Methylobacterium mesophilicum SR1.6/6: one gene and its partner. The protein of the gene in region 1 interacts with the protein of each later gene in a pairwise test. Links are inferred from orthologs where the notes say so. Each region holds a gene or a part of one and is shown on either strand. Other genes may lie near its edges.

What was found. The genes of interacting proteins can lie anywhere in the genome.
Region 2: the proteins of MMSR116_RS29910 (region 1) and nuoG interact in binary tests that used the Escherichia coli proteins (3 or more experiments, as listed by UniProt). The link is inferred for Methylobacterium mesophilicum SR1.6/6 from one-to-one orthologs.

Annotation. Positions count from the first base shown.
Region 1 is NZ_CP043538.1:6,261,800-6,267,283, reverse strand. Bases 1,411-4,397 are described here. They hold MMSR116_RS29910 (formate dehydrogenase subunit gamma), read right to left. Parts: upstream 3,148-4,397; coding sequence 2,674-3,147; downstream 1,411-2,673. Other genes in these bases: MMSR116_RS29900 (cytochrome c-type biogenesis protein), read right to left, coding at 4,280-4,397; MMSR116_RS29905 (glutathione S-transferase family protein), read right to left, coding at 3,527-4,183; MMSR116_RS29915 (formate dehydrogenase beta subunit), read right to left, coding at 1,411-2,677. Also shown: fdhF (formate dehydrogenase subunit alpha), read right to left, coding at 1-1,107; more of MMSR116_RS29915, read right to left, coding at 1,118-1,410; more of MMSR116_RS29900, read right to left, coding at 4,398-4,744; MMSR116_RS29895 (heme lyase CcmF/NrfE family subunit), read right to left, coding at 4,744-5,484. UniProt on the Escherichia coli protein: NDH-1 shuttles electrons from NADH, via FMN and iron-sulfur (Fe-S) centers, to quinones in the respiratory chain. The immediate electron acceptor for the enzyme in this species is believed to be ubiquinone.
Region 2 is NZ_CP043538.1:4,997,651-5,001,859, forward strand. The notes cover bases 1-2,961. They hold nuoG (NADH-quinone oxidoreductase subunit NuoG), read left to right. Parts: upstream 1-420; coding sequence 421-2,502; downstream 2,503-2,961. Other genes in these bases: nuoF (NADH-quinone oxidoreductase subunit NuoF), read left to right, coding at 1-228; nuoH (NADH-quinone oxidoreductase subunit NuoH), read left to right, coding at 2,515-2,961. In the rest of the region: more of nuoH, read left to right, coding at 2,962-3,537; NADH-quinone oxidoreductase subunit NuoI, read left to right, coding at 3,566-4,054. UniProt on the Escherichia coli protein: NDH-1 shuttles electrons from NADH, via FMN and iron-sulfur (Fe-S) centers, to quinones in the respiratory chain. The immediate electron acceptor for the enzyme in this species is believed to be ubiquinone.

The DNA.
Region 1 (5,484 bases):
GTTGTTGTTGCCGAAGGCGGCGCGCACCAGCTTCTGGACGAGATAGGCCTCCTCGTTGGTGCAGCGCGACGAGGTGATGCCGCCGACCGAATCCTTGCCGTACTTGGCCTGGATCCGCTTGAACTCGGAGGCCGCGCGGTCGATCGCCTCCTCCCAGGAGACCTCACGCCACGGATCCGTGATCTTCTCGCGGATCATCGGCTTGGTGATGCGGTCCTTGTGGGTGGCGTAGCCGTAGGCGAAGCGGCCCTTCACGCAGCTATGGCCCTCGTTGGCCTTGCCGCCCTTGTAGGGGACCATGCGGACGACGCGCTCGCCCTGCATCTCGGCCTTGAACGAGCAGCCGACGCCGCAATACGCGCAGGTCGTCACCTCCGCGTGCTCGGGCTGGCCGTACGCGTGGATCGATTTCTCCTGCAACGTGGCCGTCGGACACGCCTGGACGCAGGCGCCGCAGGAGACGCACTCGGACTCGAAGAAGTTGGTCGGGCCGGCCGCCACGCGGCTGTCGAAGCCGCGGCCCGCGATGGTCAGCGCGAAGGTGCCCTGCACCTCCTCGCAGGCGCGGACGCAGCGGTTGCAGACGATGCACTTCGACGGGTCGTAGGTGAAGTACGGGTTCGACTCGTCCTTCGGCAGGTACTTCTCGGAGCTCGGCCGGACGTGGTTGTCGCCCTCGTAGCCGTAGCGCACGTCGCGCAGGCCGACGACGCCCGCCTGGGTCTGCAGCTCGCAGTCGCCGTTCGCCGCGCAGGTCAGGCAGTCGAGGGGGTGGTCGGAGATGTAGAGCTCCATCACGCCCTTGCGGAGCTTGGCGAGCTTCTCGTTCTGCGTGTGCACCACCATGCCGTTCTCGGCCGGGGTCGTGCAGGAGGCCGGGGTGCCGCGCCGCCCCTCGATCTCCACGAGGCACAGGCGGCAGGAGCCGAACGGCTCCAGCGAGTCGGTGGCGCAGAGCTTCGGGATCTGCGTGCCGGCATGCATCGCCGCCGCCATCACCGAGGTACCGGCCGGCACCGTCACCGACATGCCGTCGATCGTCAGCGTCACCGTCTGCTCGCTGACGCGGATCGGCGTGCCGTAGTCGATCTCCTTGATCAGGCCCATCGACGTCTCCTCACTCGGCCGCGGCCGGCAGATCGCCGGCGCGCCTGAAATCCTCGGGGAAATGGGTGATCGCGCTCATCACCGGCATGGGCGTCAGACCGCCCATGGCGCAGAGCGAACCGTCGGTCATGACCTCGCAGAGGTCCTCGACCAGCTTCAGGTTCGCCTCCGGCCGGATGCCGGCGATCACCTTGTCCATGGTCTCGACGCCGCGGGTCGCGCCGATGCGGCAGGGCGTGCACTTGCCGCACGACTCGGTGGCGCAGAACTCGAAGGCGAAGCGGGCCTGAGAGGCCATGTCGACGGTGTCGTCGAACACCACGATGCCGCCGTGGCCGACGAGGCCCTTCTTGGCCGCCATCGCCTCGTAATCGAGGGGCGTGTCGAGGAGATGGTCGGGGAAGTAGGCCCCGAGCGGCCCGCCGACCTGCACGGCCCGGACCGGCCTCCCTGAGCGGGTGCCGCCGCCGAAATCCTCGATGACCTGACGGAGGGTGATGCCGAAGGCCATCTCGATCAGGCCGCCGTGCCTGACGTTGCCGGCGAGCTGGATCGGCAGGGTGCCGAGCGACCGGCCCATGCCGTAATCGGCGTAGGCCCTGGCGCCGTTCTCCAGGATCCACGGCACGGCCGTGAAGGTCATGACGTTGTTGACCAGCGTCGGCTTGCCGAGGAAGCCCTTGAGCGCCGGGATCGGCGGCTTCGCCCGCACGATGCCGCGCTTGCCCTCCAGGCTCTCCAGCAGCGATGTCTCCTCGCCGCAGATGTAGGCGCCGGCGCCGAGGCGCACTTCCAAGTGGAAGGTCTTGCCCGAACCGAGGATGTTGTCGCCGAGCACGCCGGCCTGGATGCCGTTGGCGATCGCCTCCTTGAGGGTGGCGAAGGCCTGCGGGTACTCGGAGCGCAGGTAGATGTAGCCGTGGGTGGCACCGGTCGCGACGGCCGCGATGGTCATGCCCTCGATGAGGTTGAAGGGGTCGCCCTCCATCATCATCCGGTCGGCGAAGGTGCCGGAATCGCCCTCGTCGGCGTTGCAGACCACGTATTTCTGGTCCGCCTTGGCGAGCATCACGGTGTTCCACTTGATGCCGGCCGGGAAGCCGGCACCGCCCCGGCCGCGCAGGCCGGAATCGCGCACCGCCGCGACGATGCCCTCGGCATCGAGCTTCAGGGCGGCCTCCAGGCCGCGATAGCCGCCATGGGCCCGGTAATCCTCGACGGAGACCGGATCGATCACGCCGCAGCGGTGGAAGGTCAGGCGCTGCTGCCGCGCGAGGTAGGGGATCGTCTCCGGATCGCCGAGGCGCAGGGCGTGGTCGCCGCCCGTGGTCAGGCCGGCATCCAAAAGGGCATCGACGTCCTTGACCGTCACCGGCCCGTAGGCGACCCGCCCCTCGGGCGTGCCGACCTCGACCATCGGCTCCAGCCAGAACAGGCCGCGGGAGCCGGTGCGGACGATGGTGACGTCCAGGCCGCGGCGCTCGGCGCCGGCGAAGAGGGCACGGGCGACCTTGTTGGCGCCGAGGCCGAGCGCGACGGCGTCGCGCGGGATGTAAAGCGTGACGCTCACTGGCGCACCTCCGTCAGGGCGGCCTCAAGGGCGTCGGCGGTCAGATGCGCGACCGGCTCACCGTCCACCAGCGCGGCGGGGCCGTTGGCGCAGAGGCCGAGGCAGTAGACCGGCTCGACCGTGGCGCTGCCGTCAGCCGTCGTCTCGTGCCAGCCGCAGCCCAGGCGGCCGAGGATCTCGCGGTGCAGCTTGTCCGAACCCATGGCCTGACAGGCTTCGGCCCGGCACAGCTTCACCTCGTGACGGCCGGCGGGGTGGGCTCGGAAGTCGTGGTAGAAGGTGATGCAGCCGTGCACCTCGGCGCGGGACAGGTTCAGGGCGTCCGCGATCAGCGGAACGGCGCCGGAATCCACGTAGCCGAACGTCTCCTGCAGCGCGTGCAGGATCGGCAGCGTGGCCCCTTCGAGATGGGTGTGTTCGGCGATGATCCCGGATGCGCGCTCTGCGCTCCAGGGCTCGTGACGCGCCATGGTTTCCAGCCCAGTCTGTTCCTGTTCTAAGGCGAAGAGGAACAGAATTGCCGGTTGGCTTCAATCGAGCTGTCCGGTTGCGCGACAAAGGACGTTTGTCGAGCTGTAACTCGCGGATTCGCCGGTTCGATACCAAAGGTTTAAGTGGCTGAGGAAAAAGATTTTCTCGGTCTCAACAGGGCCCAGGATCTTTTTGCGTGCACCGCAACAAAAATGGGTGCCCTGCAATAAATTGCATCCTACCTGCAGATGACTGACCGGTCTCCGCCATGGCCAACCGTCTTTGCGCGCGGAGCGAAGCAACCCAGTAGCGCCACGCTTGCCGATTTCGCGATTCCCTGGATTGCTTCGCTCCGCGCGCCATGACGGCACCCCCGTTTCAGAACTCCATCTCCAGCTCTTCGATCTCGTCCGGCTCGTCGGCGGCGGCCTCGGCCCACTCGACCATCAGCGGCCAGTGCAGGATCGTGTCGCGGTAGGCGGCGGCACGGGGCGGCAGGGAAACGTCATAGGTGCGGAAGCGGGTGCAGACCGGCGCGAACATGGCATCCGCCAGGCACGGCCGCGCGCCGAACAGGTACGGCCCGTCGTAGCGGTCGAGGCAATCGTCGAAGATCGTGACGATGCGCTCGATATCGGCTTTCGCGCCGTTGAACACCCGAAAGTCAGGGTGGAACGCCCGCAGATTCATCGGCAGGGCCGAGCGCAGATTGACGAAACCGGAATGCATCTCGCCGGAGATCGAGCGACAATGGGCCCGCTCCGCCACGTTCCCGGGCAGGAAGCCGGCCTCCGGGAATGTCTCGGCCAGGTACTCGGCGATGGCGAGGCAGTCCCAAACCACGACAGTGCCATGGCGCAGGCGCGGCACCAGGAAGGACGGCGACAGGTGCAGCAGTTCCGCCCGGCTGTTGAGATCGGCTCCGGACAGAACCTCGGTCTCGAAGTCGAGCCCCGCCATCCGGCAGATCAGCCAGCCCCGCAGGGACCACGAGGAGTAGTTGCGGCTCGAGATGGTGAGCGTTGCGGCCGTCATCGTCCTGCCCCCAGGCGCATCGCCGATCCTACGGCTTCGATGTCGCATCCAAGACTCGTGCCGAGTGCGGGAGGCGAATCACGGCCGCGAGCGATTCTACTCCCGTCGCAGGAGCGCGGCGACCTCGGCCTCCTCGGCAGCCGAGAGGGTCCGGGCGGGAGCGGCCGGCCGGCGCCGCGCGAGGCGCCAGATCCCGAATGCGCCGAGCAGCACCGCGAGCACGGGCGTCAGCCACAGCAGAAGGGTGTGCAGCGCGAAGACCGGCCGCAGGAGCACGAACTCACCGTAGCGGGCGACGACGTAATCGCGCACCGCCGTGTCGCTGTCGCCCTTCTCCAGGCGCTCACGGACGATCAGGCGCAGATCCTTGGCCAGCGGCGCGTCGGAATCGTCGATCGACTGATTCTGGCAGACGAGGCAGCGCAACTCAGCGGAGATCTCCCGGGCTCGGTGTTCCAGAACGGGATCCTTCAGCACCTCGTCGGGCTGGACGGCGTGGGCCGGGATCGACGCGATCAGGGCGATCGCGGCGATCACCGTGCGGCGTGCGCGGGCCGCCATCACTCGGCCGGCACCGCGGCCGGCAACGGCCGCGCCTTCGCCTTGGCGGGGACGCCGACGCGCATCCGGCGATCGGTGAGCGACAGGCCGCCGCCGAGTGCCATCACCACGGCCCCGAGCCAGATCAGCAGCACCAGCGGCTTGTAGTACAGGCGCAGGCCGACGCCGCCGTCCTGGCTCATCTCGCCGAGGCTGGCATAGACCTGGCTCGCGCCCACCGTCAGCAGGCCCGATTCCGTCACCGCCATCTTGCGGCTCGGATAGAAGCGCTTGCCCGTCTCCACGTGCCCGACCTCGTCGCCGGAGCGGGTCCGGATCGTCAGGGAGGCGGCGGCCTCCTCGTAGTTGGGACCCTGGCGCGGCCCGACCCGATCGAGGGTCGCCACGTAGGGGCCGGTCGCGAGGGTCTGGCCGGGCTTCAGCGTCGCCAGCCCCTCGGTCGCCCAGCCCTGGGCAGCGATGCCCAGCACCACCACGCCGACGCCGGCATGGGCGAGCGCGGTCCCCCAGGCCGAGCGCGGCAGGCCGACGGCCCGTCGACCGATCTGGCCGATCGAGCGCGCCCGGCTCGCACCGTAGCCGCGGGCGCGGGAGACGATCTCCAGCGCGGAGCCAATCAGCAGGTAGGCGCCCAAGCCGATCCCGACTGGTGCCATGACCGGGCCGCCCCAGGTGAGCGCCAGCACCGCGAAGCCGACCACCAACGCGACCGAAAGCGCGGCGAACAGGCGCTGTGCCGC
Region 2 (4,209 bases), 1.3 Mb from region 1 along the record:
TGGCGGGTCATGCAGCGCATGACCGAGGGCCGCGCGCAGAAGCGCGAGATCGACATGCTGTTCGAGGTGACCAAGCAGATCGAGGGTCACACGATCTGCGCGCTGGGCGACGCCGCGGCCTGGCCGATCCAGGGCCTGATCCGGCACTTCCGCCCGGAGATCGAGAAGCGCATCGACCGCTACACGGCCAACCCGCACAGCGAGCCTGTGCCGATGGCCGCGGAGTAGGAGCACGATGCCGGTGTCCAACCCACAGCCTCATCCTGAGGTGCCCGCGACAGCGGGCCTCGAAGGAGGCCTCCGGGCAGCGCGAGGCGGGCTGGACATCTCCTTCGAGGCTCGACCGCGCCGCGCACCTCGGGATGAGGGCGTGGGTGGAAGCCGGCCTCGCGCGTTTGGGCCAGTTTACGAGACGATCCGATGACAAAAATCCTCGTCGACGGCACCGAGGTCGACGTCCCCGCCGATTACACGCTGCTCCAAGCCTGCGAGGCCGCGGGGGCCGAGATCCCGCGCTTCTGCTTCCACGAGCGCCTGTCGATCGCCGGCAATTGCCGCATGTGCCTCGTCGAGCTGAAGGGCGCGCCGAAGCCGGTGGCCTCCTGCGCCTACGCGGTGAAGGATTGCCGCCCCGGCCCGAACGGCGAGCCGCCGGAGGTGCTGACGCGCTCGCAGGGCACCAAGAAGGCCCGCGAGGGGGTGATGGAGTTCCTCCTCATCAACCACCCCCTGGACTGCCCGATCTGCGACCAGGGCGGCCATTGCGACTTGCAGGACCAGGCCATGGCCTACGGGGTCGATTCGACCCGCTACACCGAGAACAAGCGCGCGGTCGAGGAGAAGCATATCGGCCCGCTGGTGCGGACTGCGATGAACCGCTGCATCCACTGCACCCGCTGCGTGCGCTTCCTCGCCGAGGTGGCGGGCGTGCCCGACCTCGGCGCCATCGGCCGCGGCGAGGACATGGAGATCACCAGCTACCTCGAGCAGTCGATGGCCTCGGAGCTCCAGGGCAACGTCGCCGACCTCTGCCCGGTGGGCGCCCTCGTGCACCGGCCGCAGAGCTACAACATCCGCCCCTGGGAGCTGAACAAGACTGAGTCGGTCGACGTGATGGACGCGGTCGGCTCGTCGATCCGCATCGACACCCGCGGCCGCGAGGTCATGCAGATCGAGCCGCGGATCAGCGAGGAGATCAACGAGGAGTGGATCTCCGACAAGACCCGCTACCACATCGACGGGCTGCGGATGCAGCGCCTCGACCGGCCGTACCTGCGCGAGAACGGCCGGCTGCGGCCCGCCTCCTGGGGTGAGGCGTTCCAGGCCATCGCCGCCAAGGTCAAGGGCGCGGATCCGAAGCGGATCGGCGCGATCGTCGGCGACCTCGCGGGCGTCGAGGAGATCTTCGCGCTGCGCGAGCTGATCAGGAGCCTCGGCTCGCCGAACCTCGATGGCCGCCAGACCGATGCCGGCCTCGACCCGGCGCTCGGCCGCGCGTCCTACATCTTCAACCCGACCATCCCGGGGATCGAGGCGGCGGACGCGATCCTGATCGTCGGCGCCAACCCGCGGACCGAGGCCTCGCTGCTGAACGTGCGCATCCGCAAGCGCTGGCGCATGGCGCCGCTGGCGGTGGGCGTGATCGGCGAGCCGGTCGACCTGACCTACCCGAGCCACTACATCGGCGCCGGGCCCGACTCGCTCGCGGCGCTCGCCCGCGGCGAGCACAGCTTCCTCGAGATCCTCAAGGAGGCGAAGGCGCCGCTCGTCATCGTCGGCGCCAACGCCGAGCCCGGCATCCTGGCCGCGGCGGCCACGCTCGCCAAGGAGATCGGCGCGGTCTCGGCCGAGGGGAACGGCTTCGGCGTGTTGCACACGGCCGCGGCCCGGGTCGGCGCCCTCGATCTCGGCTTCGTGCCGGGGGAGGGCGGCCTGACCTTCGCCCAGATGCTGGAGCCGGGCGCGCTCGACGTCCTGTTCAACCTCGGCGCCGATGAGCGCGACGTCGCCCCGGGCGCCTTCGTGGTCTACCAGGGCAGCCACGGCGACCGCGGCGCCTCCCGCGCCGACGTGATCCTGCCGGGCGCCGCCTACAGCGAGAAGTCGGCGACCTGGGTGAACACGGAAGGGCGCGTCCAGATGGGCAACCGCGCCGCCTTCCCGCCGGGCGACGCCCGCGAGGACTGGGCGATCCTGCGCGCGCTCTCGGACGTGCTGGGCAAGCGCCTGCCCTTCGATTCGCTCACCGCGCTCCGCCGGGCGCTCTACGCCGCCCACCCGCATCTCGCGGCGGTCGGGGCCGTGGAGCCCGGGAACGTCGCGGAGGCGGTGGAGAAGCTCGCCACCCTCGGCGACGCCACGGGCGGCCCCGCCTTCGCGTCGCCGGTGACCGATTTCTACCTCACCAACCCGATCGCCCGCGCCTCGCGGACCCTCGCCGAGTGCTCGCGCATCGCCCGGGAGCGCGCCGCCGAGGCGCGGCCCCTGGCGGCGGCCGAGTAGGAGCCAAGACCGATGACGCCGCTCGAAATGCTCGGGACCGTGCTCCTGATCGCGCTGAAGAGCTTCGTGCTCCTCGCCGCGCTCCTCGTGTTCATCGCCTACGCGCTGCTCGCCGACCGGAAGATCTGGGCGGCGGTGCAGCTCCGCCGCGGCCCCAACGTGGTCGGGCCGTTCGGGCTGTTCCAGTCCTTCGCCGACCTGCTGAAGTTCGTGCTGAAGGAGCCGGTGATCCCGGCGGGTGCCAACAAGGCGATCTACCTGCTGGCGCCGCTGGTCTTCGCGATGCTGGCCCTGTCGAGCTGGGCGGTGATCCCGCTGGCCGACGGCTGGGCGATCGCCGACCTCAACGTCGGCATCACCTACATCTTCGCGATCTCGTCGCTCGGCGTGTACGGCGTCATCATGGGCGGCTGGGCCTCGAACTCGAAATACGCGTTCCTCGGCGCCCTCCGCTCGGCGGCGCAGATGATCTCCTACGAGGTCTCGCTCGGCTTCGTGATCATCTGCGTGCTGCTCTGCGCCGGCTCGCTCAACCTCTCGCGCATCGTGATGGCGCAGGACACCAGCCTCGGGATCTTCGGCTGGTACTGGCTGTGGCTGTTCCCGATGTTCGTGGTGTTCTTCGTCTCGGCGCTGGCGGAGACCAACCGCCCGCCCTTCGACCTGCCGGAGGCCGAATCGGAGCTCGTGGCCGGCTACATGGTCGAGTACTCCTCGACGCCGTACCTGCTGTTCATGCTCGGCGAGTACGTCGCCATCATGAGCATGTGCGCGCTCGGCACGGTCCTGTTCATGGGCGGCTGGCTCTCGCCGATCCCGTTCGCGCCGTTCACCTGGGTGCCCGGCGTGATCTGGTTCGTTCTCAAGGCGAGCTTCCTGTTCTTCCTGTTCGCGATGGTGAAGTCCATCGTGCCCCGCTACCGCTACGATCAGCTCATGCGCCTCGGCTGGAAGGTCTTCCTGCCGATCTCCCTGATCTCGGTCGTCGTCGTCGCCTTCGTGCTCAAGCTGACCGGCCTCGCGCCGGGCGCCTGAGCCCACCCTTCGCATCGGAGATCCGGGCATGAAGCTCGATCAGGTCGCCAAGAGCCTTCTCCTGAAGGAATTCGTGTCCGGGATGATCCTCGGCATGCGCTACTTCTTCAAGCCGAAGGCCACGATCAACTACCCCTTCGAGATGGGCCATCGCGGTCCGCGCTTCCGGGGCGAGCACGCGCTGCGCCGCTATCCCAACGGCGAGGAGCGCTGCATCGCCTGCAAGCTCTGCGAGGCGATCTGCCCGGCCCAGGCGATCACCATCGAGGCGGGTCCCCGCCGCAACGACGGCACCCGCCGCACCACGCGCTACGACATCGACATGGTGAAGTGCATCTACTGCGGCATGTGCCAGGAGGCCTGCCCGGTGGACGCCATCGTGGAAGGTCCGAACTTCGAGTTCTCGGTCGAGACCCGGGAGGAGCTGCTCTACGACAAGCAGAAGCTCCTGCTGAACGGCGACCGCTGGGAGCGCGAGATCGCACGCAACATCGCGATGGACGCGCCCTACCGCTAACGCGTCATCCCGAAGGGTGGGATCCCGGCTTTCGGGAGAAGATGACGCAAATTCAAGGCTCTAGAGCGTCGGGCCGGTTCCGGTTTCCGGCGCGATGCTCTAGAGCCATGCCGGGGGCGCTGTTGTGCCCCCGCCGACCGGGTTCTATAGACGGC